Regions from separate parts of the Serratia sp. NFX21 genome, predicted to be linked through region 3. Evidence: predicted binding sites of a transcription regulator. Region 3 holds the regulator's gene; each other region holds the start of a gene.

The links. The regulator CRP, encoded in region 3, controls carbon source genes, mostly activating them, when cyclic AMP is high. The targets are predictions, from matches to a motif close to ATGTGANNNNNNTCACAT.
Region 1: ACNT1W_RS20610 (NupC/NupG family nucleoside CNT transporter) is a predicted target of CRP. The motif match lies at 3,152-3,169, and genes of this name have one in related genera.
Region 2: udp (uridine phosphorylase) is a predicted target of CRP. The motif match lies at 1,600-1,617, and genes of this name have one in related genera.

The regions. Positions count from the first base shown of each region.
Region 1 covers NZ_CP183196.1:4,403,132-4,413,821, reverse strand. Annotated here, with positions in the region: gene ACNT1W_RS20625 (c-type cytochrome) at 1-101, shown strand, start outside; gene hmpA (NO-inducible flavohemoprotein) at 137-1,327, opposite strand; gene glyA (serine hydroxymethyltransferase) at 1,700-2,953, shown strand; gene ACNT1W_RS20610 (NupC/NupG family nucleoside CNT transporter) at 3,234-4,418, shown strand; gene ACNT1W_RS20605 (glutamine amidotransferase) at 4,494-5,237, shown strand; gene cdd (cytidine deaminase) at 5,239-5,667, shown strand; gene ACNT1W_RS20595 (3-phenylpropionate MFS transporter) at 5,822-6,973, shown strand; gene csiE (stationary phase inducible protein CsiE) at 6,970-8,235, opposite strand; gene ACNT1W_RS20585 (DUF1007 family protein) at 8,413-9,048, shown strand; gene ACNT1W_RS20580 (nickel/cobalt transporter) at 9,039-10,061, shown strand; gene suhB (inositol-1-monophosphatase) at 10,126-10,690, opposite strand, start outside.
Region 2 covers NZ_CP183196.1:725,554-736,243, reverse strand. Annotated here, with positions in the region: gene ACNT1W_RS03420 (tyrosine-protein phosphatase) at 1-544, opposite strand, end outside; gene udp (uridine phosphorylase) at 715-1,476, opposite strand; gene ACNT1W_RS03410 (dienelactone hydrolase family protein) at 1,983-2,819, shown strand; gene metE (5-methyltetrahydropteroyltriglutamate--homocysteine S-methyltransferase) at 2,924-5,200, opposite strand; gene metR (HTH-type transcriptional regulator MetR) at 5,306-6,256, shown strand; gene ACNT1W_RS03395 (carboxylate/amino acid/amine transporter) at 6,290-7,153, opposite strand; gene ACNT1W_RS03390 (hypothetical protein) at 7,306-7,635, shown strand; gene ugpQ (glycerophosphodiester phosphodiesterase) at 7,632-8,378, opposite strand; gene ACNT1W_RS03380 (sn-glycerol-3-phosphate import ATP-binding protein UgpC) at 8,378-9,451, opposite strand; gene ugpE (sn-glycerol-3-phosphate ABC transporter permease UgpE) at 9,456-10,301, opposite strand; gene ugpA (sn-glycerol-3-phosphate ABC transporter permease UgpA) at 10,298-10,690, opposite strand, start outside.
Region 3 covers NZ_CP183196.1:52,536-63,225, forward strand. Annotated here, with positions in the region: gene ACNT1W_RS00355 (GNAT family N-acetyltransferase) at 1-723, opposite strand, end outside; gene ACNT1W_RS00360 (LacI family DNA-binding transcriptional regulator) at 967-1,947, shown strand; gene ACNT1W_RS00365 (PhzF family phenazine biosynthesis protein) at 1,948-2,730, opposite strand; gene ACNT1W_RS00370 (LysE family translocator) at 2,741-3,343, opposite strand; gene ACNT1W_RS00375 (hydrolase) at 3,462-4,442, shown strand; gene ACNT1W_RS00380 (YheU family protein) at 4,439-4,672, shown strand; gene ACNT1W_RS00385 (phosphoribulokinase) at 4,824-5,693, shown strand; gene ACNT1W_RS00390 (OsmC family protein) at 5,733-6,140, opposite strand; gene crp (cAMP-activated global transcriptional regulator CRP) at 6,520-7,152, shown strand; gene ACNT1W_RS00400 (YccS/YhfK family putative transporter) at 7,207-9,282, shown strand; gene argD (bifunctional acetylornithine/succinyldiaminopimelate transaminase) at 9,320-10,537, opposite strand; gene ACNT1W_RS00410 (aminodeoxychorismate synthase component II) at 10,669-10,690, opposite strand, start outside.

The DNA.
Region 1 (10,690 bases), 890 kb from region 3:
CTGCCGATCTGATGAGTTATTTGCGGGGAAGTTGGGGCAACCAGGCGGCACCGGTCACGGCGCAGCAGGTAAAAGAGACACGCAAGCTGGCGGAGAAATAACGGTGGGGCACGGCAGCAGGCCGCGCCCCTTTCAATTACATGACCTTATGCGGGCCGAAGCATTCGTAGTGGATGCGTTCGGCCTCTACGCCCATGTCCAGAAGTTGGCTGGCCACAGACTGCATAAACGGTAACGGTCCGCAGAAGTAGTAATGCATCTGCGGCGTGCTGAGCGTTTCACGCAGGGCACTGAGATTCATCAGGCCACGGCTCTGGTAGTCGCGGCCTTCCACATCATTGGCACCCGGTTGGTTGTACCACACGTGACGGCTCAGATTCGGCATGCGGCCGGCAATATCCGCCACTTCATCGGCAAAGGCGTGAACGCTGCCGTTTTCCGCCGCGTGCAGCCAGTGCACGTCCGCCGGGTGCTGGTTATCGTGCAGCGTATGGAGCATGCCGAGCATTGGTGTTTGGCCGACACCGGCGGAGATCAGTGCCACCGGGGTTTCCGGCTGCGCTTCCAGGAAGAAATCCCCGTGCGGCGGAGCGATATAAATGACGTCGCCTTCTTTGGCCTGCTGGTGCAGGAAGTTCGATACCTTGCCCTGATCCTCTCGTTTTACCGCAATGCGATAGTACTCGCCATTCGGTGAGGTGGTCAGTGAGTATTGGCGAATCTCCTGGTTTTCCATGCTGTCGTGCTTGATGTAGACCGCCAGGTATTGGCCCGGTTTGAAGTCGATCACCTTGCCACCGTCAACCGGCGCCAACACGAAGCTGCAAATCACCTCGCTCTGTGGCTGTTTTTTGACGATGCGGAAGGCTCGTCGATCGCGCCAGCCACCCTCGGCAGTTTCGCTGGCCTGATAAATCTGGCCTTCGCGCTGGATAAATACATCCGCCAACACCCCGTAGGCTTTACCCCAGGCGTCCAGCACTTCCTGCCCCGGGCTGAACATTTCGTCCAGAGTTGCCAGCAGATGACCACCGACAATCTGATATTGATCCGGGCGAATATTCAGGCTGGTATGCTTCTGGGCAATGCGCTCCACCGCCGGCAGCAGCGCCGCCAGGTTTTCGATATTCGCGGCATAGGCGCAGATCGCGTCGAACAGCGCCTGACGCTGATCGCCATTGCGCTGGTTGTTCATGTTGAACACGTCCTTTAACTCGGGATTATGCTCGAACATGCGATCGTAGAAGTGGGCGGTCAGTTTTGGCCCGGTAGCGGCCAGCAGGGGAATGGTAGATTTTACGGTGGCGATGGTTTGGCTATCCAGCATGGTGGCGCTCCTTGGTCGGACATTATTGGAATATTCTAATGATGCATTTTAAATGCATCTTTGTGTTTGAACGCATCCTAACGGTTTCTGCCGTGGCTGTAAATACCCCTGTTTTTGTTGCGGAGTCGCCAGGCGACGATCTCGCTCACAGAACATGAAAAAACCGCATCCTCAGTATGAGTAAAAGTCGGTTGTCGAATGGGGTGTTTTATCGGATCAAAGCCTTGCTGCGCCTAATGCCAATCGTTTGCGTAAAAACCTCTGTCAAGACCTATCCTCGGTGGGGCGAAACAGTTTACACTGTGGCCCAGAACCCGAACGGGTAGTTATTTGGTGATTTTTTAGTTAGCTGATTTAGTCAGGAGAAGCCGGATGTTAAAGCGTGAAATGAACATTGCTGATTACGATGCCGAACTGTGGCGTGCAATGGAGCAAGAAGTTGTGCGTCAGGAAGAGCACATTGAGCTGATTGCGTCTGAGAACTACACCAGCCCGCGCGTAATGCAGGCCCAGGGCTCCCAGTTGACCAACAAATACGCTGAAGGTTATCCGGGCAAGCGTTATTACGGCGGCTGCGAATATGTGGATATCGTTGAGCAACTGGCCATCGATCGCGCAAAAGAGCTGTTCGGCGCAGATTACGCCAACGTCCAGCCACACTCCGGTTCCCAGGCGAACTTCGCTGTTTACACCGCGCTGCTGCAGCCGGGCGACACCATTCTGGGCATGAACCTGGCGCACGGCGGCCACCTGACCCACGGTTCACCGGTCAACCTGTCTGGTAAACTGTATAACGTGGTGCCTTACGGCATCGACGAAAAAGGTCAAATCGACTACGAAGATCTGGCCAAGCAGGCACAGACTCATAAACCAAAAATGATCATCGGCGGCTTCTCTGCCTTCTCCGGTATCGTTGATTGGGCAAAAATGCGCGAAATCGCCGACAGCATCGGCGCTTACCTGTTCGTTGACATGGCGCACGTAGCGGGTCTGATCGCCGCCGGCGTTTATCCGAACCCGGTCCCTCACGCACATATCGTGACCACCACCACCCACAAAACCCTGGCAGGTCCGCGCGGCGGCCTGATCCTGGCGAAAGGCGGTGATGAAGATCTGTATAAAAAGCTGAACTCCGCGGTGTTCCCAGGCGGCCAGGGCGGCCCGCTGATGCACGTGATCGCCGGTAAAGCGGTGGCGCTGAAAGAAGCCATGGAGCCTGAGTTCAAAATTTACCAGCAGCAAGTGGCCAAAAACGCCAAAGCCATGGTGGAAGTGGTGCTGGAGCGCGGCTACAAAGTGGTTTCCGGTGGCACTCATAACCACCTGTTCCTGCTGGATCTGGTTGATAAGAACCTGACCGGTAAAGAAGCTGACGCTGCACTGGGCCGCGCCAACATCACCGTGAACAAAAACAGCGTGCCAAACGATCCCAAGAGCCCGTTCGTCACCTCCGGTGTGCGTATCGGTACTCCGGCAGTGACCCGCCGCGGCTTCAAAGAGGCTGACGTGCGTGAACTGGCCGGCTGGATCTGCGACGTGCTGGACAACATCAACGATGAAGCCACCATCGAACGCACCAAGAAGAAAGTACTGGATATCTGCGCCCGCCTGCCGGTCTACGCATAATTTCCATTGCTGTAAAAAACGCTGAGGCGTCAGGCCGGTCACTTGGGTGACCGGTTTTTTTTTACCTTTAGGCGACGGTTAGAGATTGAACGTCGTATATATATTTCCGTCATTAATATTAGTTATTGATATATATATCAACGATAGGGTGTGATATTTGTCGTCTTTTAATTAATTACCTTGTTTACAGACGGTGTTATGTGATGTAAGTCTATATGATTGTTATTTGCTCTCATGGTATACCTTGAAAAAGGACGGTTATTATACTATGGAGTGTCGTATGACGCAGGTTATTCACTTTATCCTCTCGTGTCTGTTAGTGACGATAATGGCATTGATGGTCAGCCATGACCGAAAGTTAATTAAGATCCGCTATATTATTCAGCTGCTGGTGATTGAAGTATTACTTGCCTGGCTGTTCCTTCGTTCTGATATGGGTACCGGATTTACGGCACAGGTTTCTACGGTGTTTAACGGTTTGATGCTGTTTGCCGGTGAAGGCACTGACTTTTTATTCGGCGGAATGCGGGCGCAAGGGCTGGCATTCTTCCTTCTCAATGTATTGTGTCCTATTATTTTTATTTCTGCATTGATCGGTATTATTCAGCACATCAATCTGTTGCCGATTATTATTCGGGTAGTGGGGACGGTGTTGTCCAAAGTCAATGGCATGGGCAAGTTGGAGTCTTTTAACGCCGTCAGCGCATTGTTGCTGGGGCAGTCAGAGAACTTTATCGTTTATAAAGACGTGCTGGGCAAGATGTCCGAAAATCGCATTTACACTATGGCAGCCACCGCGATGTCAACCGTCTCGGTTTTTATGGTCGGTGCCTATATCAATATGGTTGATGCCCGCTATGTCGTAGTGTCATTGATTCTGAATATGTTTAGCACATTTATCGTGCTGTCACTGATTAATCCGTATCGTGTCGATTTGGAAGAAGAGGTTGAGATGCAGGATCTGCATCGTGGACAAAGTTTATTTGAAATGTTGGGCGAATATATTCTTGCCGGCTTTAAGGTCGCAGTAATCATTGCCGCCATGCTGCTGGGCTTTATTGCCCTGATCGCCGCCATCAACGCGTTGTTTAGCAGCCTGTTTGGCATCAGTTTTCAAGGCTTGCTGGGCTATCTGCTTTATCCATTTGCCTGGGTGCTTGGCGTGCCGGCTCATGAGGCGCAGCAGGTTGGCAGCATCATGGCGACCAAGATTGTCGCCAACGAGTTTGTCGCCATGACTGAGTTGCAACAGATTAAAGCCGTTCTGTCGCCCCGCGCCGAAGGGATCTTGTCGGTATTCCTGATTTCCTTTGCCAACTTCACCTCGGTGGGCATTGTGGCGGGGGCGATTAAAGCATTGAACGAGGAGCAGGGGAACGTGGTTTCCCGTTTCAGTATGAAACTGCTGTATGGCTCAACGCTGGTGAGTTTCTTATCGGCAGCGGTAGCGGGCTTGGTCATTTAAACCCTCTGGCAGGCTCGATTAAGGAATATTTATCCCGGCGGTATTTAAAATCAACCGACATAAGGAGGTGTTGCAATGAAGATTTTGTTTATTGGTGAGTCATGGCATATTCACATGATCCACTCTAAAGGCTTTGACAGTTTTACCTCGAGTAAATATGAAGAGGGGGCAGAGTATCTGTTGTCCTGTCTGCGCAGCGCCGGTATTTCCATCGACTATATGCCGGCGCATACAGTTCAAAATGCCTTCCCACAAACGTTAGACGAACTGCTGGTTTATGATGTCGTCGTGATTAGCGATATCGGCAGTAATACCTTCCTATTGCAAAATAAAACCTTTTATAAAATGGAGATGATGACCAATGCTCTGTCACTGATAAAAGACTATGTCGCTATGGGGGGCGGTGCGTTAATGATAGGCGGTTATCTTTCCTTTACCGGCATAGAGGCAAAAGCAAATTATAAAAACACCATCCTTGCCGAAGTATTACCGGTTGAAATGTTAGACCACGACGACCGCGTTGAGTTACCGCAAGGCTGCAAGCCCCTCACATTAAGCAAGACTCACGAGATTACCCGTCATTTAAATGAATGGCCGCCCTTACTGGGCTATAACAAATTTATTGCCAAACCCGGCAGCGAAACATTAGCCGAAATTAACGGCGATCCTCTGCTGGTGGTGGGTAAGTATCAAGAAGGCCATGTTGCCTGCTTTGCCGCTGATTGCTCCCCTCATTGGGGTGGGCCGCAATTTATGCAATGGGAAAGTTATACCGCCTTCTGGTGCAATATATTGAATTCAATCAAAAGGAGAAATTAGAATGGAAGACAAAGCCAAGATTCAAGAAATGATTGCTGCCGCCTCCCAGGCCAGAGAGTTTTCCTATGCCCCTTATTCCAACTTTACCGTGGGGGCGGCATTGATCACCAAGAGCGGCAAGGTGTTCACCGGCTGCAATGTCGAATCCGTCTCTTATTCGCCAACCACCTGCGCAGAACGCGTGGCGATCCTGAAAGCGGTCTCCGAAGGCGAGCGCAGTTTTGAGATGATTGTGGTGATCGGCGGCCCCAGAGTGGGTGAAAGCAAGGCTAAAGGTTATTCCGGGCCTTGCGGCGTGTGCCGCCAAATGATTTATGAATTCGGCAAGGATATCCAAATCATTATCGCTAACAGCCTGGATGAGTACTATGTACACGATATTTCTGAGCTTTTCCCACTTGGGTTCGGCCCGGACCATTTGTTGGGCTAAATAGCTATCTCTCCATAATCAGGGTAGCGGCAAGCTGCGCCCTGATTATGGGAATAAACTGTGAACTCCCTAGCACTCTACTCCCTCGACTGTGAATGAACATTGCTAGCCAGTGTGAGCTCTGTCAAAGTATCGCCCTCACACCGGAGGGATCATGGTTCTGCAATCTACGCGTTGGCTAGCTCTCAGTTACTTCACCTACTTTTTTTCTTACGGCATCTTCTTACCCTTTTGGGGCGTTTGGTTAAAAGGTGAGGGCATACCGCCTGAAACCATCGGTATTCTGCTTGGCGCCGGTCTGGTTGCGCGCTTCCTCGGTAGTTTGTTGATTGCTCCCCGGGTAAAAGATCCCGCCCATCTGGTGACGGCATTGCGCCTGCTGGCATTGCTGACGCTGGCTTTTGCCATTGGGTTCTGTTTCGGCAACGGCTGGGGCTGGCTGATGCTGGTGATCGCCGGCTTTAACCTGTTCTTTTCACCGTTGGTTCCGCTCACCGACGCACTGGCCGGCACCTGGCAAAAACAAATCACCATGGATTACGGCCGGGTCAGGCTATGGGGCTCGCTGGCGTTTGTGATTGGTTCGGCGCTGACCGGGCAGATGGTTTCCGTCTGGGGCCATAGCGCCATTCTCTACAGCCTGATAATCAGCATACTGGCGATGCTGTTGGGCATGATGCTGAAACCGAGCGTGATGCCGCAGGGGGAAACGCGCACCCACAGCGAAACCGAACGTTCTCTGTGGGAGATGCTTAAGGAAGGGCCCGTCTGGCGCTTCCTGTTGTGCGTCACTCTGCTGCAGGGCGCGCATGCCGGTTATTACAGTTTCGGCTCTATTTATTGGCAGGAGGCGGGTTACTCGGCTTCGACCATTGGTTACTTGTGGTCGCTGGGCGTGGTGGCCGAAGTGGTTATTTTTGCCAGCAGCAATTTCCTGTTCCGCCGCTGGAATGCGCGCAATCTGCTACTGCTTTCCGCCTGTTGCGGGATACTGCGCTGGAGCCTGATGGCCAGTAGCACCGAGTTGGGGTGGCTACTGGTGATCCAAATTCTGCACTGCGGCACCTTTACCGTTTGCCATCTGGCAGCGATGCGTTTTATCGCCGCGCGCAAGGGGCCGGAAGTGATCCGGCTGCAGGCGGTTTATTCGGCTCTGGCGATGGGCGGCGGTATTGCGATTATGACGGTGATCGCCGGTTTCCTGTTCGAGCATCTGCAGGGTGGGGTGTTCTGGGTGATGGCGGCAGTGGTGTTGCCGGCGTTGTTTATCCGCCCACCGGCCGTTGTGGTCAGCAGCAGCCGCTAAGAGGTTTCCAGCAGCGCACGGATGAATTTGCGCTGCTGGCGCGCTAATGGCAATTCGGTATAAATCAGCGGCGGCTGTGGCGCACTGTGCTCCGTGGCATAGGGGGTGATCACCAGGGTGACTCCCTGCGGCGCGCCAGAATGCAGATAGTCGCGCAGTGGCAAATACTTGATATTCAGCGGCAGCAGCGTTAATTCGCGGATCTGATATTCCACTTCATCTTCCAACTGCGGGTTGTCCAGCGTCAGCAATAACACCTGTTTTTCCTGCAACGCATTGCCCTGCATCAACCAGGCACCGAAACTGATGGCGACCAGCCCGGCTTCTTCGCTGGAAAAATGAATACCGTATTCCTGTTCCAGCGGGGCCAGTGCCTCCTGGGCGGTACGCATCAGGCGCGGATACTTGCGTTCAACTTCCTCCAGCAGTGTGTTATCGATACCAATCTCAAAGCGACAGCGTTCTACCGCAGGGGCCAGATGGGCGAACAGCTGGCTGATCAAATCCTCTTTACTGCTAAAAGTCATGCCGGAAATCTGTTGGAAGCGCTCGACCATATTTTCAATCGCTGCCATTAATCGCAGATCTTCCGTTGAGTCATTGCTGTGGTAGCTGTGATTTTTCAGCATGGTAAACATCAGCACCAGAAAATCGTTTTCGCTGGTTTCGGGTGGCAGGGCAAATAACTGATTCAATGATTGATGCAGCAAGGCGGTCGCCTGATGTTCCGGCTTCTGATGCAGCCAGTCGCGCTGTGCGGGGCTGAATGTCGGGTGCCGCCGGCGCTGGTTCTCCCATGCGCAGTAGCGCAGGTAGTGTTGCAGAAACTGACGATCGCGTCGATCAAAGCTGCGGTTGACCAGCGCTTCATACTCGCTGATGCACTGTTCCAGCTGCGGTGTCAGATCGGTGCTTTGCCCCAGAGCTTGCTGTAACCAGCGGGAAAAATGTTGATCGATAAATTCCGGGCTACAGCGCAGGGCTCTGCGCAGCCAGTGGAGCAGGCAGAGGCGTTGGTTGAGTGCGCTGCCCCTGATCCGGTAACCCTCGTCGGGGTTACCGTCGATCTCCAGATGGTGGAAACGCTGGATTTCACTGGCAACCTCGGCTATATCTTGCCGGGTAATCGGGGGGGAAACGCCATTAATTTGGCTGATAGTCTCCAGTTGTACTGCGGGCACCGGCGCATACAACATCAATAACAGATGGCAGCGTCGTTGTTGACCGGAGAGCTCAGGCACGGGGGCAGTGTCCAGGCTCATATCACCTTCGGGCAGGTAACGTTTAAATTATGAATAAGCATAGCAAAAGGTGATGCGCGGCGCGGCAACGGCACCCGGTTTTACTTCGGCTTACAACTTTCGTCACAAATATTGGGCGAGATCGCGGCGGTTGAAGAACGGTTTATGTTACTTTATAACAATAATGAGTATCTTTTGATGATGAAGTTACGCTTTGTTTTGGCCGGTTTTCTAATGCTATTGAGCGCCGGCGCTGTGGCTCACCCGCACAGCTTTATTGATATGAACACCACCTTTGTGGCGAAGGATCAACAGCTGGTTGGCTTGAAAATGGTTTGGGTTATGGATGAAATCACCTCGGCAGATCTGCTGTACGATGCACAAAATGCCAAAAAAGACTCGGAAATATGGAAAAAGCTGGCGGCGGAAGTGATGGCCAATGTTCTGGGGCAACACTATTTTACGGATGTCTATCGCGACGGCAAGCCGGTGAAATACCTGAATCTGCCAACGGAATACCACCTGTCACGCCAGGGGCACCAGGCGGTACTGGAGTTTGTACTGCCGCTGGCCGAACCGCAGCCGCTGGCGGGTAAGCCGTTTGAGATCTCCACCTACGATCCCACCTATTTTGTCGATATGACTTATAAAGATAAAACGGCATTGCATTTGCCGCCGGAGATGGCTTCGCAGTGCAAATTCAAACTGATGACGCCCAAACCGGACTCCTCTTTACAGGCTTACGCATTGTCCCTCGATAAAAACGATTCACCCGGCGAAGATATGGCGCTGGGGCAACAGTTCGCCCAGCGGGTTAGCCTGCAATGTCAATAAATCTCAGCCAGCACCGGGCGCGTAAGCGACACTGGGCTTTCAGCCTGTGGCCGCTGCTGCTGTTTGCCGTGTTGCTGATGCTGGGCGCGCAGTTGGCGTGGCACTATTGGCCGCAATTACTGATGCAAAGCGTGGTGTGGCAGAAAGGGCTGCACCTGCAATTGGCGGGTTTGTTGCAGCAGGTAAAAGCGGCACCGCAACAGGCCGGACTGGCGCTGATGTTGTTCAGCCTGAGTTATGGCGTGCTGCACGCCCTTGGCCCCGGCCACGGTAAAGTGGTGATTGCCACCTACCTGGCTACCCATCCGGCGCGGTTGAAAAGCAGCCTGAAACTGACCTTTGCCGCGTCGTTGGTGCAGGGACTGGTGGCGATCGCGCTGGTGACGTTGATGCTGGTGGTACTGCAACTGTCGTCCCGGCAACTGCACCAGAGCAGTTTCTGGCTCGAGAAAGGCAGTTTTATTCTGGTGATGCTGCTCGGGGTGTTGCTGAGCTGGCGAGCGTTGAAGCGTTTGTATTATGCGGTTAAAGCCATGCGTCCGTCGCCAACGCTGCGAATCAACAGCCTGCAACCGCTGCCGGCGGACCACGTTCACAGTGAGCATTGCGGCTGCGGTCACCGCCATATGCCGAGCGACAGCGAACTGCAGGCGGGTAGCGACTGGCGTACGCAGACCGCCATCGTGTTGGCGATGGGAATGCGGCCGTGCTCGGGCGCAATACTGGTGTTGCTGTTTTCCAAGGTGATTGGCGTGTTTGTCTGGGGCGTTTTCTCGGCGTTGGCCATGGCGCTGGGCACCTCACTGACCATCTCATTATTGGCCTTGTTGGTGCATTACAGTCGCCGATTGGCGGTACGTCTCAGCCAATCGCGTGCACCTGCGGCCTGGAGTGCGGTGGCCTGGGGTTCGCTGGCGCTGGCCGGTGGCCTGATTTTGCTGTTCGCCGGGCTGTTGCTGTATCTCACTGCCCAGTCGGAGTTTATCGGCGGCATCCGGCCTTTCTCCCGCTGACGGGCATAAAAAAAGCGCTGCAATAAATTGCAGCGCTTTTTCTTTATTCATTCACTTCGCGATATTAACGCTTCAGCGCTTCGCTCAGTTCTTCACGCATGGTGGAAAGCATGGCTTTCACTACGCGCGGGTTGCCGGCTACCACGTTGCCGGAGCTGAAGTGGTTGTGGCCGCCAACAAAGTCGGTCACCAGGCCGCCGGATTCACGTACCAGCAGTTCACCTGCGGCGAAATCCCATGGCTTCAGGCCAATTTCGAAGAAACCGTCAACGCGACCGGCGGCCACATAGGCCAGATCCAGCGCGGCAGAACCGGTACGACGGAAGTCGGCACACTGAGTGAACAATTTGCCAACCACATTAATGTATGGAGTTGCGTGCTGCTTAACCTTGAACGGGAAGCCGGTCGCCAGAATGGTGCCATCGAGATCTTTGGCATTGGTGCCGCGCAGACGGTAACCGTTGAGCTGTGCGCCCTGACCGCGGGTGGCGGTGAACAGTTCGTTACGCATTGGATCGTAAACCACAGCCACTTCAGTACGGCCTTTAATGCGTACGGCGATGGAAACTGAGAAGTGTGGGAAACGTTTGATGAAGTTTGATGTGCCATCCAGTGGATCGATCACCCAT
Region 2 (10,690 bases), 670 kb from region 3:
GGTAATCTTCCACTACCGTCGCTTCATCTGCCCCCAGCGCAAACAACACCAGCGCCGAACCGACCCCGGTACGATCCTTGCCTACCGCGCAGTGCTGGACGATGGCACCGTTATCGACATTGCTCAGCAATTGGGCCAACTGCTTATACGCCGCATTACCGAAAGGCAGTCGACGGTAAAGTTCCAGCATAAAGGCCTGTGCGTCGAAACCGGCCAGCGTTTCGCTGGTCAGTTTTTCCAGGTTGGCATTCACCTCATTGCTCAACGGATTGGCCGGGAAATGATGATAATCGGCGCCGTTCCACAGGACATCAGGCTTGGCCTGAACTTCATCGGCGTCACGGTAATCCAGCACCGAACGCACCGGCACACCGGCCAGGAAGGTGCAGTCGTCTTCGGTCAGACGCTCCAGCGAGCCTGAGCGGAACAGCAGACCACGCTTGATACGGCGGCCATCGGCGACGCTATTGCCGCCAAGATCGCGAAAGTTAATGCCGCCATCAAGCGGCGCCAATGAAGGATGAAGCAGGATCTGGGCAGTCATAGACGTCCTCGTGGTTATTGTCTGAAAAACGCAACCTGAGAGCAGCGGAAAAACCGGGCTCAACGGGTAAAGAGGCGGCCAGAAAGATGGCGCTGATGAGGTTAACCGTAACAGATTACGGCCGAATGGAGAAACGGGCCGCGTCGGCGACCCGTTGAACTGCGAGGTAATTACAGCAGGCGGCGCGCCGCATCAACCACGATCTGCACCGCTTTGCTTTCGGTGTTTTTCATGGTTTCTGCGTTCGGGATTTCCTGCTGGGTGCGGTTAACAATCACACCGGCAACCATACCGGCACGCAGGCCCTGGCTGGCACACATGGTCAGCAAGGTAGCGGATTCCATTTCATAGTTCATCACGCCCATCGACTGCCATTCTTCCATCGAGCCTTTGAAGCGGCTGACGACGCGGCCGGAGAAGGTATCGTAACGTTCCTGGCCAGGGTAGAAGGTATCAGAAGACGCGGTCACGCCAATGTGCGTGGTGGCGCCGGCAGCCTTGGCGGCTTCGACCAGTGCCGTGGTACAGGCAAAGTCGGCCACGGCCGGGAACTCCATCGGTGCGAAGTGCAGGCTGGCACCGTCGAGACGAACCGCGGCGGTGGTGACCAGAACATCGCCGACATTGATGTTCGACTGGATCGCACCGGTGGTGCCGATACGCAGGAAGGTACGGATACCCAATTGCGCCAGTTCTTCAACGGCGATAGAGGTAGACGGGCCACCAATGCCGGTAGAGCAGACGATCACCGCCTTGCCGTCCAGCTCTGCGCGCCAGGAGGTAAATTCACGATGGGAAGCCAGATGCACCGGATTTTCCATCAGCTTGGCAATTTTCTCTACGCGCTGTGGATCGCCAGGAACGATGGCAAGCTGGGCCCCTTGTAAATCTTTTTTAGTGAGGCCGAGATGAAAAACGTCAGATTGGGACATGCGAGACTCCTCATGGATCATGTTTATTGGGAGGAACAAAAAAGTACTCTACTGAAAATTGCCATTCAATTTCGTGACAACCATCACTATGAATAAAGAAACAGAATGCAATCTACATAACTTTTGTGACTAAAGTCACAAAAACACACCAGAAGCTGGAATGGTTGTCTCAGATGCCCCAAGTCTAGTCGACAAAATGCAGCGCCGTTTTTCACCCTGTCTCCTGAGCGCAGAGCTGATTTCCTGATGAAACTATTGACACCGCCACAGAAAATAACCTTATTTTATCGGTGACTTAGCCACAATAAAGGGAGCTAACGCACCTTATGGTATTAATGCAGGTCAACATGCGTAATAGCATGATAAAAAGGCAACAAAAACGCGCTAAAGCCAGATAATTATTCGTTTTTTACAGACTTGGCCGAAAATGCTCCACCCGGTGCCAATAACGGGTAATCTTTCCTATAGTTAATCTCAGCGCTTTTCTCGATTGCACGGAGACCGCAATGAAAACCGATCAAGTGATGACATTAAAACAGGCCCAGGGGGGATTCACCCCGGCCGTTACACCCTTGGCTGCTTCAACCATTATCACCGACGAACAAGGCATTCATGCCGGGGAAACCACCATTCCTTCACAGGGTGACAATCTGCCGGCCTATATCGCCAAACCTGCCGATAGCAGCGGCCCCTTCCCGGTGGTGCTGGTGGTACAAGAGATTTTTGGCGTGCATGAGCACATTCAGGACGTGTGTCGTCGCCTGGCCAAACAGGGCTATCTGGCGATAGCACCGGAACTGTATTTCCGTCAGGGGGATGCCCGGGATTACACCGACATCGGCGAACTGTTCCAAAAGCTGGTGACCAAAGTGCCGGATCGTCAGGTGCTGGCGGATCTGGATCATGCCGCTCATTGGGCCACGCGCCACGGTGGCGATGCCGGCAAGCTGGCGATTACCGGTTTCTGCTGGGGCGGGCGTATTAGCTGGCTGTATGCGGCACATAATCCGCAGTTGAAAGCGGCCGTCGCCTGGTACGGCAAACTGGTGGGCGAAAAAACGCTGAACTCGCCAAAACATCCGATCGATGTCGCTACCCAACTCTCTGCGCCGGTGCTGGGATTATATGGCGGGCAAGACACAGGTATCACGCTGGATACGGTGGAAAGCATGCGTCAGGCGCTGCGTGCGGCCAACGCCGATGCCGAGATCGTGGTCTATCCTGACGTCGGCCATGCCTTCAATGCCGACTACCGGCCAAGCTATGATGCCGAAGCGGCCGCCGACGGTTGGCAACGCATGCTGGCATGGTTCACCCAACATGGCGTTCCGGGCGTTAAGTAAACCTCACCTCACGGCTGCCTGACCAGACAGCCGCTTGCGACATAAAAAAGGGCGCCGAAGCGCCCAGATTGCCAGATCAAAACATCATTGCACCACGGCGACAATCAGGCCTGCTGCTCGCGCAGGCGCTGTGCAGCCAGCACCATGTTGGCCAGCGACTGACGGGTTTCCGGCCAGCCACGGGTTTTCAGGCCGCAGTCCGGGTTAACCCACAGGCGTTCTGCCGGGATGTTCTGCGCGGCTTTACGCAGCAGCGCTTCGATCCATTCCACGCTTGGCACGTTTGGCGAGTGGATGTCATACACGCCCGGACCGATTTCGTTCGGATATTCGAACTCTTTAAAGGCTTCCAGCAAATCCATATCGGAACGCGAGGTTTCGATGGTGATCACGTCAGCATCCAGCGCCGCAATCGAATCCATGATGTCATTGAACTCGCAGTAACACATGTGGGTGTGGATCTGAGTATCATCCTGCGCCACGGCGGCATTCAATTTGAACGCGTCCACCGCCCAATTCAGGTAGGCAGCCCAGTCGGATTGACGCAGCGGCAGACCTTCACGCAGTGCCGGTTCGTCAATCTGGATGATGCCAATGCCGGCTTTTTCCAGATCTTCCACTTCATCACGCAGCGCCAGGGCGATTTGTTTGGCAATCACTTCACGGGTCACGTCTTCACGCGGGAATGACCAGCAAAGAATGGTTACCGGACCGGTCAACATGCCCTTCACCGGCTTGTCGGTCAGCGACTGGGCATACTTCGCCCACTCTACGGTGATGGCTTCCGGTCGGCTGATATCGCCGATGATCACCGGCGGTTTTACGCAGCGGGAACCGTAGCTCTGTACCCAGCCGTTTTGGGTGAAGACGAAGCCGTCGAGGTTCTCACCGAAGTATTCGACCATGTCGTTACGCTCGGCTTCACCGTGTACCAATACGTCCAGGCCCAGACGTTCTTGCTCAACGATCGCCTGTTTGATGTGCTCGCTAATGCTGGTGCGGTAGTTGTTGCCGTCCAAACGCCCCTGCTTGAAGTCCAGACGCAGGCCGCGAATTTCTGTGGTTTGCGGGAATGAACCTATGGTAGTGGTCGGCCAGGCCGGCAGGTTAAAGCGTTCACGCTGTGCCTGAGCACGCTCGGCGTAAGGACGCTGACGTTCGCTGTCCTGCGCGGTAATAGCAGCCAGGCGTTGACCGACCTGCGCATTATGCACACGGCTGGACTGACGACGGGCACGGATTGGCGCGCTGTAGGCGTCCAGTTCAGCCTGTTTTGCTGCGCCCGGTGCGTTCAACGCCGCGCTCAGCAACGCCAGTTCGCCGCATTTTTGCAGGGCGAAGGCGAACCAACTCTTCACTTCTTCGTCCAGCCGGGTTTCCACACTCAGATCGATCGGGCTGTGCAACAGTGAACAGGAAGTGCCGATCCACAGCGGGCGACTGCCCACTAATGGCTGCAAACGTTCGAACCAGTTGCTCAGATCGGCGCGCCAGACGTTGCGACCGTTGATTACCCCCAGTGACAGCAGCCACTCTTTCGGCAGCGCCTTATTCAATACCGCGATATCGTCGTGACCGCCAACCAGGTCAACGTGCAGCCCCTGCACCGGTAACTCACGGAGAGTGTCAAGATTGTGGCCAACGCTGTCGAAATAGGTAGTCAGCAGCAGTTTTACCTGGCCCTGCAGCGCGTCATAAGCCGGTTTGAAGGCGTTCAGCCACGCCTGCGGCAATTCCAGCACCAGCGCAGGCTCGTCGATCTGCACCCATTCAACGCCGCGTTTCGCCAGCTCGGCCAGCACCTGCTGATAAACCGGCAGGATATCGTTGAGCAGCGACAGGCGGTCAAACGGCTCACCCTTCACTTTGCCCAGCCACAGGTATGTGACCGGCCCCAGCAGCACAGGTTTGATTTTGTGGCCCAGCGCCAGCGCTTCGTCAACTTCGTCCAGCAATTGGGTCCAGCCCAGTTTGAACTGCTGGCCCTTATGGAATTCGGGCACCATGTAGTGGTAGTTGGTGTTAAACCATTTGGTCATTTCCGCCGCTGCTGCCGGTTCACCGGTCGGTGCGCGGCCACGGCCCAGGCGGAACAACGTATCGAGATCGATTGTGCCGTCCGCATTTTGATGACGCGCCGGCACGTTGCCGAGCAGTAGACTGGTGGTCAAGACATGGTCGTACCAGGCAAAATCGCCGACCGGCACCAAATCCACCCCGGCCTGTTGTTGCTGTTGCCAATGGCGAGCGCGCAGCTCGCGGCCAACTGCCAACAGTTCTTCCTGCGTTGAGTTACCTGCCCAGTAGCTTTCCTGAGCTTTTTTCAGTTCACGTCGTAGCCCAACGCGAGGAAAACCCAGTGTGTGATTTAGAATTGCCATCGTCATATTCCCCATTTAGCCGTCCAGATGTTTACACATCCATAATCCGCAGGTACTGTATTAACCACAAGCGCAATTTATTCACTGTCACTGTGAAGGACTCTCATGATCGAACTGAAACACTTACGGACGCTGCAGGCTCTGCGCAATACCGGTTCGCTGGCGGCCGCGGCTGCCCAACTCCATCAGACGCAGTCTGCTCTTTCGCATCAGTTCAGCGATCTGGAGCAGCGCCTGGGCTTCAAGCTGTTCGTTCGTAAAAGCCAACCGCTGCGCTTTACCGCGCAGGGAGAGATCCTGTTACAGCTGGCAGAGCAGGTTCTGCCGCAAATTCAGCAGGCATTGCAGACGTGCCACGAACCGCATCAGGCCACGCTGCGTATCGCCATTGAATGCCACAGCTGTATTCAATGGCTGACACCGGCGCTGGATAACTTCCGTCAGAGTTGGCCGCAGGTGGTGATGGACTTTAAGTCCGGCGTCACCTTTGATCCGCAACCGGCCTTACAGCAAGGCGAGCTGGATCTGGTGCTGACCTCCGATATTCTGCCGCGCAGCGGTCTGCATTATTCACCGATGTTTGATTTTGAAGTGCGACTGGTGCTGGCGCCGGATCACCCGTTAGCCAGCAAGCTGCACATTGAACCCGAAGATTTGATCGATGAAACGCTGATGATTTATCCGGTACAGCGTCAACGGCTGGATATCTGGCGTCATTTCCTGCAGCCGGCGGGCATCAGCCCGGCGCTGAAAAACGTCGATAACACCCTGCTACTGATCCAGATGGTGTCGGCGCGGATGGGGATTGCGGCGTTACCGCATTGGGTGGTGGAGAGTTTTGAGCGCCAGGGGTTGGTGGTGACCAAAACCCTGGGCGATGGCCTGTGGAGCCGTCTGTATGCCGCAGTTCGCGATGGTGAGCAGCGTCAGGCGGTAACCGAAGCCTTTATCCGTTCGGCACGCCAGCACGCCTGCAATCATCTGCCGTTCGTCCGGGACGCCGCCCGCCCAAGCGCCGGTGTTGCCAGCGTCAAACCGCTGGCCTCACAACCCTGACGACCAGGGCTGCCTGCGCTTGGGCAGCCCGGTTTATTTACTGATTATTTTGGGTGCCACCCAACGGCGATGTACCCACAGCGAAGCAACAATCACCGCCCCACCGATAATAAAACTTGGCCAGAGCGGCTGTTGCTGCCAGATGGCCAGATTCACCAGCAGCCCGGCAGGCACATGCATGTTATTCATGATGCCCAGCGTGCCGGCATCCACCTGCGTGGCACCGTAGTTCCACATGAAATATCCCAGCCCGGAAGCGACCACGCCCAGCCACACCAGAATGCCCCATTGCAGATTGGTGGTCGGCAACTGTTGCGGGTTGCCCCACAGGCACCAGGCCACCACCGCCACCACCAACGCGCCCAGGTAGAACCAGGAAAACGCGGTGTGCTGTGGCAACGGATGCACTTCCATCAGCCGCTTATAACCGACCATGCCAATGGCGAAGCTGATATTCGCCGCCTGCACCAGCAGCAGCCCCAGCCAGAAATGCTCGCTAAGCTGGTGGTACCGGATGATCGCCGCACCCAAAACGGCTAGCAACGCACTGAATACGTAGCTCCAGCGCAGGCGCTGCCCACTGATCAGGTCATAAATCAGCGTGACGTAAAGCGGCGTCAGCACGGTAAACAGCAGGAATTCCGGCACCGTCAGGTACATGTAAGCGCGGAAGCTGAACAGGTACATGATGCCGAGCTGGCAAGCCCCCACCAGCATGTACATCAGGATCACTTTCAGCTTGATATTGCGCCAGCGCAGGAAAGGCAGGAACACCAATGCCGCCAGGCCAATGCGCATCAGCACCGAGAACCAGCTGTCGACCTGGCCTGCCAGATATTCGCCAATCAGGCTGAAAGAGAACGCCCACAAAATGGTAGTAATCACCAGAAGCAGCACGATGGGTTCATCCTAAAAATTCACAAAGGGCGATTGTAACGGAAGGCGGGATAGGTCGTGACGAAAAGGCAGTTTACATCTGTGCGAAATACAAACTATCGGCAAAAAATTCACCGGTGGGTTAGGCTTAATAAAAAAGCGAGGTAAACATCATGAAGACTTATCACCTGCTCTACGGCCTGTTGTTGCTGTCCGGGTTGGCTACTGCGGCCAACGGGGTTACCGAGCTTAGCTCGCAGCAGCAGTTTCTCAACCAACGCAGTCAACAGGCGCAGCAACAGCGCATGCTGAATAACCAGCAGTTGGATCAGCGCCGTCTGCAACAACAGCGGCAGTTCGACAATAACCAGCAACAACTGCTGCGAAATTCGCCGAACGGCGGGCAACTGCTGCCAAATGGCAACCAACCACGCAATCCGTTCGATCGCACCACGCCTGCGGTACCTCAGGCGCCGCTGCCGACGCCGGTCAACCGAGGTTAGCCATTGGGAAAATCGGGGCCAATCAAATCTATTCGGTCCGTGCAAATGCAGTCAACGCCCCAGTTTAACAACAAGCGCGCCCGCGCCGGCTGGTTAACGGTATAAACCAGAATGCGTAATCCCGCCGCTTTCAGTGCTGCCACCCGTTCGGCGGTCAGTTCTTTATGGTTGATGTGCAAAGACACACAATCCAGACGTTCGGTCAGCGCCAGCCAGTTGTCATCCCACTGATCGAGCAACAGGCCACGCGGCAATTCAGGCACGGTACGTTTTGCTGCTGCGAGCGCTTCAACCGAGAACGAAGAGAGCAGCGGATCGGTCTGCCCCTGCCACAGCAGGCGTGCCGCCAGCGCCACTACCCGGCCGGTTTCGTCATCACTACCGGTGGTGGGCTTGATTTCAATGTTCGCCATCATACCGTGCTGCAGGCAGCGTTCCGCGACCTCCGCCAGCAAGGGTAAGCGTTCGCCTTTGTAGGCGGAGTTATACCAGTTGCCGGCATCGAGCTGCACCAGCTTGTCCCACGGCAACTCGCCCGCTACGCCCCAGCCGTTGCTGGTGCGATCCAGAGTATCGTCGTGCAGCAGAAAAATCTGCCCGTCCTGCGCCAGCTTGGCGTCGAACTCAATCATTTTGTGGCCGTGACGTGCGCCAACGTCGATCGCCGCCAGGGTATTTTCCGGTGCCAGAGAGCCACCGCCGCGGTGGGCAACAATATGAGGGTAAGGCCAGGCTGTGGTCATCATTCCATCCGTAATCCGCTATCGGTATCAAAAAAGTGCAGCGCCTGTGCAGGCAGTTGTAAATATAGCGTGCTGCCTGCCGTCGGCATAGTTTCATGCGATAGCCGCGCAATGACCCCGTGGCCGCCCCACTGCCCGTGCGCCAGATTATCCGCGCCCAGCAGCTCCAGCGTTTGCAGCACCAGCGGCACGCCACCTTGCCCATCGGGGAGCAGTTGAATATGCTCGGGACGAATACCCAGCGTCAGCCGGCGTCCGCCCCAGTGCGCCTTCGCCTGCGGTAAATTCAAGGTCATGCCGTCCGCCAGTTGCAGTTGGCTGCCGTCGGCGCTCAGGGTGCCTGGCAACAGGTTCATCGCCGGTGAGCCAATAAAGCTGGCGACAAACAGCGACGCCGGGCGTTGATAGACCTCACTCGGGGTGCCAATCTGCTCTGCCACGCCCTTGTTCATCACGATCACCCGCTGCGCCAGCGTCATCGCCTCCACCTGATCGTGCGTTACGTACAGGCTGGTGGTTTTCAACCGGCGATGCAGCTGTTGTAATTCCAGACGCATCTGTACCCGCAGTTTGGCGTCCAGGTTGGACAAGGGTTCATCAAACAGGAACACCGCCGGTTCACGCACGATAGCCCGCCCCATCGCCACCCGTTGACGCTGGCCGCCGGAAAGCTCACGCGGCTTGCGCTGCAACAGCGGCTCCAGCTCTAAAATGCGCGCCGCTTCTTCTACCCGCTGCTGGATATGCTGTTTGCCAAAGCCGCGAATTTTCAAGCCATAGGCCATGTTGTCGTACACGCTCATGTGCGGATACAGCGCGTAGTTCTGAAACACCATCGCAATGCCGCGATCTTTCGGCTCCATATCGGTCACGCGTTGGCTGTCGATATAGATATCGCCGCTGGTGGTACGTTCCAGCCCGGCGACCATGCGCAGCAGCGTCGATTTACCGCAGCCGGACGGCCCGACCATCACGATAAACTCACCGTCCGCCACGTCGAGATCGATCTGCTTAATTACCGGCGTTTTACCGTCGTAGGATTTGGTGACTGCCTGTAGTTTTAAACCTGCCATTTCGTTACTTCTCGCTATCAACCAGGCCGCGTACAAACCAGCGCTGCATCAGAAGAACCACCGCCAGCGGTGGGATTAAAGTCAGAATCATCGCCGCCATCACCTGATTCCACTGGGTTGGCGCGCCGGAGGTGGAGATCATGCTTTTGATGCCCGCCACCGCAGTGCCCATTGAGGCATCGCTGGTGATCAGGATCGGCCACAGGTACTGGTTCCAGCCGTAGATAAAGGTGATGACAAACAGCGCCGCCAGGTTGGTCTTCGACAGCGGCAACACGATGTCCCAGAAGAAGCGCATCGGGCCGGCACCATCAATCCGCGCGGCTTCCAGCAGTTCATCCGGCAAGGTCATAAAGAACTGGCGCAACAGGAAGGTAGCGGTTGCCGAGGCCATCAACGGCAGCGTCAGACCGGTGTAGCTGTCCAGCAGGTTGAGGTTGGATATCACCTCCACCGTGGGGAAAATACGTACTTCCACCGGCAACATCAGCGTCATGAAAATCAGCCAGAAAAACAGGCTGCGCAGCGGAAAACGAAAATAAACGATGGCATAGGCCGACAACACCGATACCACTATTTTGCCGCAGGTAATGGCCAGCGCCATGATCACGCTATTGAGCAGCAGCAGCGAGAATGGCACCTTGAGGTTGCCCACACCGCCCTGCCAGATATTGCTGATGTTTTCCCACAGGTGGCCGCCCGGGATCAGGGTCATCGGCACCTGAAACACCTGTTTGTCGTCCAGCGTGGCGGCGACAAAGGCCACGTATAGCGGGAACAGCACCACCAGCACGCCGATAATCAGCATTATGTGGCTGAAGATATCCAGCCCGCGTCGGTTCTCTATCATTGGTAACGCACCTTACGTTCGACAAAACGGAACTGGACCACCGTCAGGCCAATCACCAGCAGCATCAGGATCACCGACTGCGCCGCAGAGCTGGACAAGTCCAGACCGGCAAAGCCTTCGCGGTAGATCTTGTAGATCAACGTGGTAGTGGACTGCACCGGCCCACCGCCGGTCGCGGCATCGATCACCGGGAAGGTGTCGAAGAAGGCGTACACCAAATTGACCACCAGCAGGAAGAAGCTCACCGGCGTGATCAACGGCAGCACCAGATTGAAGAAACGCCGCACCGGGCCGGCACCGTCGATGGCCGCCGCTTCCACCAGCGATCGGGGAATGGACTGTAATGCCGCCAGGAAAAACAGGAAGTTGTAGCTGATTTGCTGCCAGAC
Region 3 (10,690 bases):
CAACTCCAGGGCAATCTCTTCGCTGTGGCTACAGCCCGGCCCCAACAGGCGGGAAGCCGGATGCGCCACCGAAGCCAGATAACCGCCCATGCTGCCGTCAAGTTCCCACACGGCAGTGCGCCATAGCCCGCTGGCGTCATTGAGGAAGTAGTCAATATCGCGCCGACGTTCGATGCCCAACAGCATTCGTTCCAACTGCAGGATGCCGGGCAGATCATCTGGCTGGGCGGCGCGCACTCTGCCGCGCGTCAGACTGGGGAAGGAAAATCCCTCTACCGGCACCGGGATCGCCATATCCTGATAAATCGCATAGGGCGTGAAGCCGGCACGGTGGTACAACGCGTAGGAGTCCAGATTTAACGCGCTGGAAATCAGGCGTATAGGTAGCGATCCCGCCAGTTCGTCGGCTTTCGCCATCAGCTGCACGGCGATACCACGACCAAAGTAGTCGGGATGTACATTCATGATGCCCAGCCCGAGATGAGTTTCACGCGGGTGAAAGAAGCAGGAACCGCACAGCACGCCCTGTTCATCGTGCGCAACCCAGTGCTGTCCGGTATCCAGATGGCGATAGACGTCAACAAACAGCCCGCAGCTGGTCGGTGCTGCGGAAAAGATGGCGCCCATGCCGTGGCGTTGATACCAGGCATTGGTCGACAGATGAATCAGTTGTGCGACCGCCTGGCGATCACTGTTTTCCGCTACTCTCAGTTGCACCTGCATCCGCCCCCTCTTTTCAGATTATGGGTTCAGCGAAATAACGTGAAATCGCAAAATGTAATCGATTTCATTTTCACCATGAGCAAAATGTAATCGATTTCTTTTTTTCGGCAACCTGATTAATCTGTTGAAAGGGGCTGATAAGATGAATTTGTAACCCACATCACAATCCTGAGGCCAGGCGCAGACTTTTTGCCGCGCTTGGGCATATTGTGCGGGGCAATTGGGCAGAAGGAACAGCAAACCATGTCGATCGAAAAGGTGGCGAAACTCGCCGGCGTCTCTGCCGCGACGGTCTCACGGGTATTGAACGGCCAGCAAATCGTCAAACCGGCCACTCGCGACAAGGTACTGGCGGCGATCCGCGCATGCGACTACCAACCCAACCTGCTGGCGCGTCAGCTACGCACTTCGCGTAGCCGTATGCTGCTGGTACTGGTTTCCAGTATCACCAATCCTTTTTGTTCCCTGGTAGTACGCGGTATCGAAGAAGAAGCCGAACGCCACGGCTACCACATTTTGCTGTGCAACTCCGAATCCAATCCAACCCGGGAGTCCGCCTATCTCAGCCTGCTGAGCGGTAAAGTGGTCGACGGCGTGATTACCATGGACGCCGTCAGTTGCCTGCCCGGCCTGACCGCAATGATTGGCGATTTTCCCTGGGTACAATGCGGCGAAGGCGATCCCGAGTTCCGTGCCTCTTCAGTCACCATCGACAACCATCAGGCGGCGAGGGCCGGCGTGCGTTATTTAGCTGCACGGGGCCGACGACGTATTGCCCTGATCAACAGCGACATGCGCTATCTCTACTCGCAGCAGCGAGAGCAAGGTTATCGACAGGCGCTGGCCGAAGCCGGATTCGACTATTGTCAGGTGGAATACGTCGAGGGGTTGGAATATGCCGCCGGTGCGTTGGCCATGGCTCGCCTGCTGGATGCCGGGCCGCGACCGGATGCGGTATTCACCATCTCCGACGTGATCGCCGGTGGGGCGATGAGCACCCTGCACCAACAGGGATTGCGCATTCCCGAAGATGTCGCGGTAATGGGCTTTGACGGCGTGCCATTCGGGGCCGTCACCACGCCACCGCTGACCACCGTCGAACAACCGATGCACCAGTTCGGCGTGCGCAGCGTGCAGTTGCTGCTGGAAAAAATCAAAAATCCGCAACAACCACCGCGCAATGAAGTGCTTGAGTGGCGGCTGGTTGAGCGTGGCTCAGCCTGATTACAAGCTCAATTCCCCACGCAAAAACGTGTGTGCATAGCCGCCAATCAAGGTGCGATCGCCCTTCAGCTCACAGAACAACTCGCCGCCGCGCGCCGAAATCTGCCGGGCGTGCAGCTGATGGCGACCAAGACGTGCGCTCCAGTAGGGCATCAGCGTGCAGTGTGCGGAGCCGGTCACCGGATCTTCGCCGCCGTCGAGGGTAAAATAGCGCGAGACAAAATCCGCCGTCTCACCCGGAGCACTGACAATCACGGCCCGGCCAACCAGGGCAATCAGTGCCGGGATATCCGGCTGTAATGCCCTGACCTGCGCTTCGTTTTCCAATACCACCAACAGCGCATTGGCCTGCCACACTTCCTGCGGATTAGCCCCCAGCAGCGCCGCCAACCCTTCAGGCTCCACAACCTTCTGCGGTGGCCGGGACGGGAAATCCAGGACCAGGCGTTCGCCATCTTCGGCGTCGCGTTTAACGTACAAGTCGCCGCTCGCCGAGCGGAAACGAATATCCTGCAGCGCCGGGTTCACCACGCTGAACATCACGTGTGCCGCCGCCAGCGTGCCATGACCGCACAAATCGACTTCTCGCTGGGGAGTAAACCAACGGATGGCCGACATATCGCCATCGTCCCAGACAAAGCTGGTTTCCGGCAGGCTCAGTTCATTGGCGATAGCCTGCATCTCCACAGCCGACAACGGCTGCTTCAACAGGCAGACGCCGGCCGGATTGCCCCGAAACCCTTTACCGGTGAAGGCCGCAATATGGAAGTAATTTTCTGCCATCCGCAATTCCTTAATACCAGATGAGTAACACACAGGCCGCGGTGAGCAACCCCATAGAAACGTTAAAAATGATCCAGGCCTTTTTGCTGCGCAGCAGTCGGCCAATCACCGTGCCAAATCCCAACCAAATCACGCCGGCAATGATGTTCACCACGAATATGCCCAGTGAGATCGCCAGAATCGAGGCGTTGTATTGAGCACCCGCCAGGCTGAAGCTGGCCACCGCCCCCAGCGCCATCAGCCAGGCCTTGGGATTAAGGAACTGTAGCAGCCAACCCTGGTAGAGCCGTATCGGTTTGGGCGGTGCCACGTCGGTTTCCAGCTTTTCATAAGCGGCGGTAGCCACTTTCCATGCCAGCCACAGCAGATACAGGCTACCGAGAATTTTCAGCACCAGATGCAGCGCCGGATAAACCAGAATCAGGCTGCCGACGCCGAACGCCACCAGCAGCAAAATGCTTTGCATGCCGAGCATGATGCCAATCATCAGCAACAGTGAACGCATAAAGCCAAAGTTGGCACCGGAAGTGGTCAGTAACATATTGTTGGGGCCAGGTGTGATCGCGGCCACCCACAGAAAACCTAGCATCGAAAGAAATAAACTCGCATCCATCAGGCGGGCGCTCCTCACCCAGGTCATTTTTTGCAGTATTATTGTTAACTCAGGCTAGTGAAGCTAACAGCGCACTAATCATCCCACAATAGTTGCCAATAAGAATTTTACTCAGGTTATGCATGAATCCTTTCGCCCTTTGACCGGGGCCAGTAATCCACACCTGCAAACGCTGCTGCCACGGCTGGTGCGTCGCCGCGTGCAGTTGAAACCCCACTGGCAACGGCTGGAACTGCCCGACGGCGACTTTGTCGATCTCGCCTGGAGCGAAGATCCGGCTCAGGCCAGCGGCAAGCCGCGAGTGGTGCTGTTCCACGGCCTGGAAGGCAACTTCTACAGCCCCTATGCCCATGGCCAACTCAATGCCTGGCGTGAAAAGGGCTGGCTCGGGGTGGTAATGCATTTTCGCGGTTGCAGCGGTGTGCCGAACCGCAAGCAGCGCATCTACCATTCCGGTGAAACGGAAGATGCACGCTTCTTCCTCCAGTGGCTGCGTGCTACCTACGGAGAAGCCCCCACCGCTGCCGTTGGCGTCTCTCTCGGCGGCAACATGCTGGCCTGTTATCTGGCACAACAGGGCGCCGACAGCCTGCTGCAGGCGGCGGTGGTGGTTTCTGCGCCACTGATGCTGGAGCCCTGTTCGTGGCGGATGGACCAAGGCTTCTCGCGGGTCTATCAGCACTACCTGCTCGGGCAGTTGAAACAAAACGCCACCCGCAAACTGCTGCACTATCCTGATACGCTGCCGCTCAAACTGCCGCAGCTCAAGGCATTGCGTCGGATCCGCGACTTTGATGATGCCATTACCTCGCGCATCCATGGCTTTAGCGACGCCACCGATTATTACCGCCGTTGCAGCGCCCTGCCGTTGTTACCGTCGATCCAAACGCCGCTGTTGATCATCCATGCCAAGGACGATCCTTTTATGACCGACGAAGTGATCCCCGAAACCGCCACGCTGCCGCACAATATTGAATATCAATTGACCGAGTTTGGCGGTCACGTCGGTTTTGTCGGCGGCACATTGAAAAAACCCCATATGTGGCTGGAATACCGTATTCCATCCTGGCTTGCCCCTTACCTGGAAACAACCAAGTGATCATCCCCTGGAAAGAACTGGAAACCGAGACCCTCAATAGCCTGATCGAGTCCTTTGTGCTGCGCGAAGGTACCGACTACGGCGAGCATGAACGTTCGCTGGAACAGAAAGTGGAAGACGTGCGCCGCCAACTGAAAAACGGCGAGGTGCTGCTGGTGTGGTCGGAACTGCATGAGACCATCAACATCATGCCGCGCGGGCAGTTCCGCGCCGGACAAGAGGAAATTTAGTGCTTATCGGTTCTATGACTGACGGAAAAAATCAGGTAACAATGAAGGATTGCAAACCAACGCGCAGTATTTTGCCCTAGGCGAAAGGGTGTCAAACAGACCAATAATGATATCTGACACCGGCGCATTAAACACGGAGTGACCCATCACCATGTCCGCCAAACATCCCGTTATCGCAGTGACCGGCTCCAGCGGTGCCGGCACCACCACCACCAGCGTGGCGTTCCGTAAAATCTTTCAGCAGTTGAACATCCGCGCCGCGGAGCTGGAAGGCGACAGTTTCCATCGCTATACCCGGCCGGAAATGGACGCGGCGATCCGCAAAGCGCGCGATCTTGGCCGTCATATCAGCTATTTCGGCCCCGAGGCCAACGACTTTGGCCTGCTGCAACAAAGCTTTAGCGAATACGGCACCAACGGCACCGGCCGTTCACGCAAGTATCTGCACACCTACGATGAAGCGGTGCCCTATAACCAGGTACCCGGCACCTTTACCCCGTGGGAAGCCTTACCGGCACCGACCGACGTGCTGTTTTATGAAGGGCTGCACGGCGGCGTAGTGACCGAGCACAACGACGTGGCCAAGCATGTCGATTTGCTGGTCGGCGTGGTGCCTATCGTTAACCTGGAATGGATCCAAAAGTTAATCCGCGATACCGGCGAGCGCGGCCACTCTCGTGAAGCGGTGATGGATTCGGTGGTACGTTCGATGGAAGACTACATCAACTACATCACGCCGCAGTTTTCCCGCACCCATATCAACTTCCAGCGGGTGCCGACGGTAGATACCTCCAACCCGTTCGCCGCCAAGGCGATCCCCTCGCTGGACGAGAGCTTTGTGGTGATCCACTTCCGCGGCCTGGATCAGATCGATTTCCCTTATCTGCTGGCGATGCTGCAGGGTTCTTTTATCTCGCATATCAATACGCTGGTGGTGCCGGGCGGCAAAATGGGGCTGGCGATGGAGTTGATTATGGCGCCGCTGGTGCAGCAACTGCTGGAAGGCAAAAAAATCGAATAGCTTACCGGAGCGCGGCAACAAGCCGCGCTCCTTTATCCGTCAGGACACTGCGCGGATCTCAAAGCTGTGGGTCACGCTGGCGGCCTTGCTCAGCATCAATGACACCGAACAGTATTTCTCGGCGGAAAGATTCACCGCGCGCTCAACAATTTTGTCACTTAAATCTTTACCGGTGACGATGAAATGCAGGTTGATATGGGTAAACAGTCGTGGTGCCTCCTCACGCCGCTCGGAGGTTAATTTCACCTCGCAGTCGCGCACGTCGTTACGTCCTTTTTGCAGGATCGACACCACATCTATCGCGCTGCAACCTCCCACTGACATCAGTACCATTTCCATTGGGCTGGGGGCTTTATCCCCGGCGTTGCCGTCCATCAGCACCTGATGGCCAGACGCGGATTCGCCCAGAAACGTCAACCCTTCCACCCACTTAACTCTTGCCTGCATACTGGTCACTCCGGTTAATTTCTTAAAATCAGACTACGCTTTCGCATAGAAACTGGCAACGGAACCTGATGCTAATCATGCTGAAGCGAGACAACACAAGACACCCGCCTCACTCTGTGCTACAAACAGAGCCGCAATAAATCTTTCCGGGACACTGATTTCAGGGAAACTCCCAGGGAAAGGCTCCTTTACCGGTATGTTAACAGAATGTAGCTTGCAGCTCTCCCGGCAAGTTAATATGCTAGGGCGACAGCGTATATTTATGACACGCCTCAAAACCTGCTGCCAGCCACCATTAAAAGAACGGCGACAGCACGTTTTACAGGGAACTCTGACCCCTGTGACACAAGGCAGCGATAACAACAGAGGATAACAGCGAATGGTTCTCGGCAAACCGCAAACAGACCCTACTCTCGAATGGTTCCTGTCTCATTGCCATATCCACAAATATCCATCCAAAAGTACGCTGATTCACCAAGGTGAAAAGGCCGAAACGCTTTACTACATCGTCAAAGGCTCCGTCGCGGTGCTGATTAAGGATGAAGAAGGTAAAGAGATGATCCTGTCCTACCTTAACCAGGGGGATTTCATCGGCGAGCTTGGATTATTTGAAGAAGGTCAGGAGCGTAGCGCCTGGGTTAGGGCGAAAACCGCCTGTGAAGTGGCTGAAATTTCCTATAAGAAATTCCGCCAGTTGATTCAGGTTAACCCGGACATCCTGATGCGCCTGTCAGCTCAGATGGCAAACCGTCTGCAGATCACATCTGAGAAAGTGGGTAACCTTGCTTTCCTGGACGTTACGGGCCGCATCGCGCAAACCCTGCTGAACCTGGCGAAACAGCCTGATGCCATGACCCACCCGGATGGTATGCAGATTAAAATTACCCGCCAGGAAATTGGCCAGATCGTCGGTTGCTCACGTGAAACCGTGGGTCGTATTCTGAAAATGCTGGAAGATCAAAACCTGATCTCCGCCCACGGCAAAACTATTGTCGTTTACGGCACGCGTTAATTACTGAAAAAACGGCGCGATGATTCGCGCCGTTTTTTTATGCCCCGAGTCATCATGTGGCGCCGACTGATCTACCACCCGGAAGTTAATTACGCACTGCGGCAAACGCTGGTGCTTTGCCTGCCGGTACTGCTTGGCCTGCTGATCGGCCAACTGCAATACGGCCTGTTATTTTCCCTGGTTCCCGCCTGCTGTAACATCGCCGGGCTGGACACGCCTCACAAACGTTTTTTCAAACGCCTGATCGTCGGCGGTTCACTGTTCGCACTCAGCAGTTTGTTACTGCAGCAAGCCCTGTTATGGCAGTTGCCGCTGCCGATACTGATGCTCGGCCTGGCGCTGCTGCTCGGCGTCAGCGGTGAAATCAGCCCGTTACACGCCCGTCTGCTGCCCGCTGCGCTGGTTGCCGCCATCTTCTCCCTCAGCATGGCCGGTTCAGTACCGCTTTGGCATGCGCCGCTGTTATATGTGGTCGGCACCGCCTGGTACGGGCTGTTCACCTGGTTCTGGTTCAAACTGTGGAAAGAGCAGCCGATGCGCGAGTCGCTCAATCAGCTCTATCTGGAGTTGGCGGACTACTTCGAGGCCAAATACTCACTGCTAACCCAGCATACCGATCCACAGACCGCGTTACCGCCGTTGTTGGTTCGTCAGCAAAAGGTGATGGACCTGATCACCCTGCTGTATCAACAGCTAAACTTTCTGCCGCACGCCAGTAACCTCGAGCAAAAACGTCTGCAACGAACCTTTCAGGTCGCGCTGGATTTGCAGGAACACATCACCGTCAGCCTGCACCTGCCGGAAGAGGTACAAAAACTGGTAGAACAGAGCCAGGCCGAAGCCATTATCCGCCGCAACGCACAGGTGATTGCCGGCCGGCTACGCACGGTGGCGCACGATATTCTCTACCACCAGCATTCGCAGCGCTTCAATATGGGCAATGAACTGGCAGCATTGGAAAAAGTGGCGGCACAGCACCCGGATAATCCGGTGGGTCAGTTCTGCTACTATCACTTCAGTCGCATCGCCCGCCTGCTGCGTACCCAGCATCCACTCTACCGGCGTGACCTGATGGCCAATCAAAACCGCCTGCCGTTTTGGCCGGCGCTGGTCAGTTATCTGTCGTTCAAATCCAATGCCCTGCGTAATGCGGCACGATTAGGCGTCACGCTGGCGGCAGGCAGCAGCCTGGGGATGATTTTCAACCTGCCGAAACCCTACTGGATCCTGCTCACCATCATGCTGGTGAGCCAGAACGGCTACAACGCCACCCGGGTGCGCATCCAGCACCGTGCACTCGGTACTTTGGCCGGGCTGGTAATCGCCGCCGGTCTGCTGCAATTACAACTGCCCGAGGCCGAAACCCTGAGCGTGATGCTGGTGATTACGCTGCTGGCCTATATGGTGTCACGTAAAAATTACGGATTGGCGGTGATTGGTTTTACGGTGACGGCGGTCTATACCCTGCAATTACTGGCGCTGAACGGCACGAATTTCCTGGTGCCGCGTCTGATCGACACCCTGATTGGCTGCGTGCTGGTGTTCGGCAGTACCATTTGGCTGTGGCCTCAGTGGCAAAGCGGGCTGCTGCGCAAGAATGCCCATCAGGCGCTGGAGAACGATCAGCAGGCGTTACGTTTGTTGCTGGAAGAGCAAGAGCCGGATCCCACTGCACTGGCCTACGCACGCATGCAGGTCAATCAGGCGCACAACGCGTTATTCACCTCACTGAATCAGGCGATGCAGGAACCGGGGTTTGAATCGAACTACCTGGCGGATATGCGCCTGTGGGTGACGCACAGCCAGTTTATTGTCGAGCATCTGAATGCGATGACTATTCTGGCGCGCGAGCACTATATGCTGACGCCAAAACTGGCGGAGGAGTATCTGCAATCTTGCGAGATCGCGCTGCAGAGCTGTCAGCAACGGCTGGAGTACGACGGGCCGAGCAGTGGCAACAGCATTATGCAGCCGCCGGATTTGCACCCAGATATGCCGGTGACCGAAATGGAGCGCCACCTGCGGCGTATTCTTTCACACCTGAGCGTGATGCATACCATCTCGTCATTGGCCTGGAGCCAACGCCCACACCACGGCATCTGGCTGAAACGCAAACTGCGCGATCAATAAGGGCGCCGTCTGGCGCCCTTGTCATCAATGCAACGCATTACGCGTTAATCACGTCCTGCACCGCCAGCTCAAACAGCGCCATCCCTTCGTCGATGTCCTGGGTCTCCACCACCAGCGAAGGCGCAAAGCGGATCACATTTGGCCCGGCATTGAGGATCATCAGCCCACGTGCGGCGGCGGCGGTCAGGAAATCGCGCGCCTTACCCTGGTATTGCGGTGTTAATTCAGCACCAATCAGCAGGCCCATGCCGCGAATATCGCTGAAAATACCGTACTTATCGCCAATTTTCTTTAACGCCTGCACGTATAACCCATGACGCAACTCAATGCCGCTCAGCACTTCCGGCGTATTGATCACGTCCAGCGCAGCTTCCGCCACCGCACAGGCCAGCGGGTTGCCGCCGTAGGTGGTGCCGTGGGTACCGACCTGCATCACCGAGGCAATCTCTTCGGTGGTCAGCATGGCGCTGACCGGGAAACCGCCGCCAAGCGCTTTGGCCGTGGTGAGAATGTCCGGCGTTACGCCATAGTGCATATAGGCAAACAGTTTGCCGCTGCGCCCCATGCCGCTTTGTACTTCGTCGAATACCAGCAGTGCCTGGTGTTTGTCGCACAGTTCACGCACGCCCTTGAGGAATTCGGCATTAACCGGAGTAATGCCCCCTTCGCCCTGGATTGGCTCCATCACGACCGCACAGGTATGGTCGTCCATCACTGCTTTCACCGCCGCCAAATCGTTGAACGGCACGTGCACAATGTCGGCCGGTTTTGGCCCAAAACCATCCGAATACTTGGCCTGCCCACCCACCGAGACGGTGAATAGCGTGCGCCCATGGAAAGCGTTATAAAACGCGATAATTTTGGTTTTATACGGACTGTGGCGGGTAATGGCGTAATGCCGAGCCAGCTTGAAGGCCGCTTCGTTGGCTTCCGCGCCGGAGTTGGCGAAAAACACCCGGTCGGCAAAGGTGGCGTTAATCAACTTGGTGGCCAGCCGCAGCGCCGGCTCGTTAGTAAAAACGTTGCTGGTATGCCACAGGGTTTCGCCCTGCTGTTTCAGCGCTTCGACCAGGGCCGGGTGACAGTGCCCTAACGCCGTCACCGCAATGCCGCCAGAGAAATCAATGTACTCTTTCCCTTGGCTGTCCCACACGCGGCTGCCTTTGCCCCTGACCGGAACAAACTGCGCGGGTGCATAAACAGGCAGGATAACCTGATCAAAGGTACTGCGGCTTACTGCGGTTTTTTCGGTCATTATGTGGCCCACCCTGAATATGACTCAGTCTTTTGGTTGCAATTGAGTGAAAATATAATCACAAAATATGCATAAAAAACCAATAAAGGGCAAACGCAAATCGTCTTCACGGTTAAAAAAAACCTAACCGATTAACTTTTAAGGAAATTATCC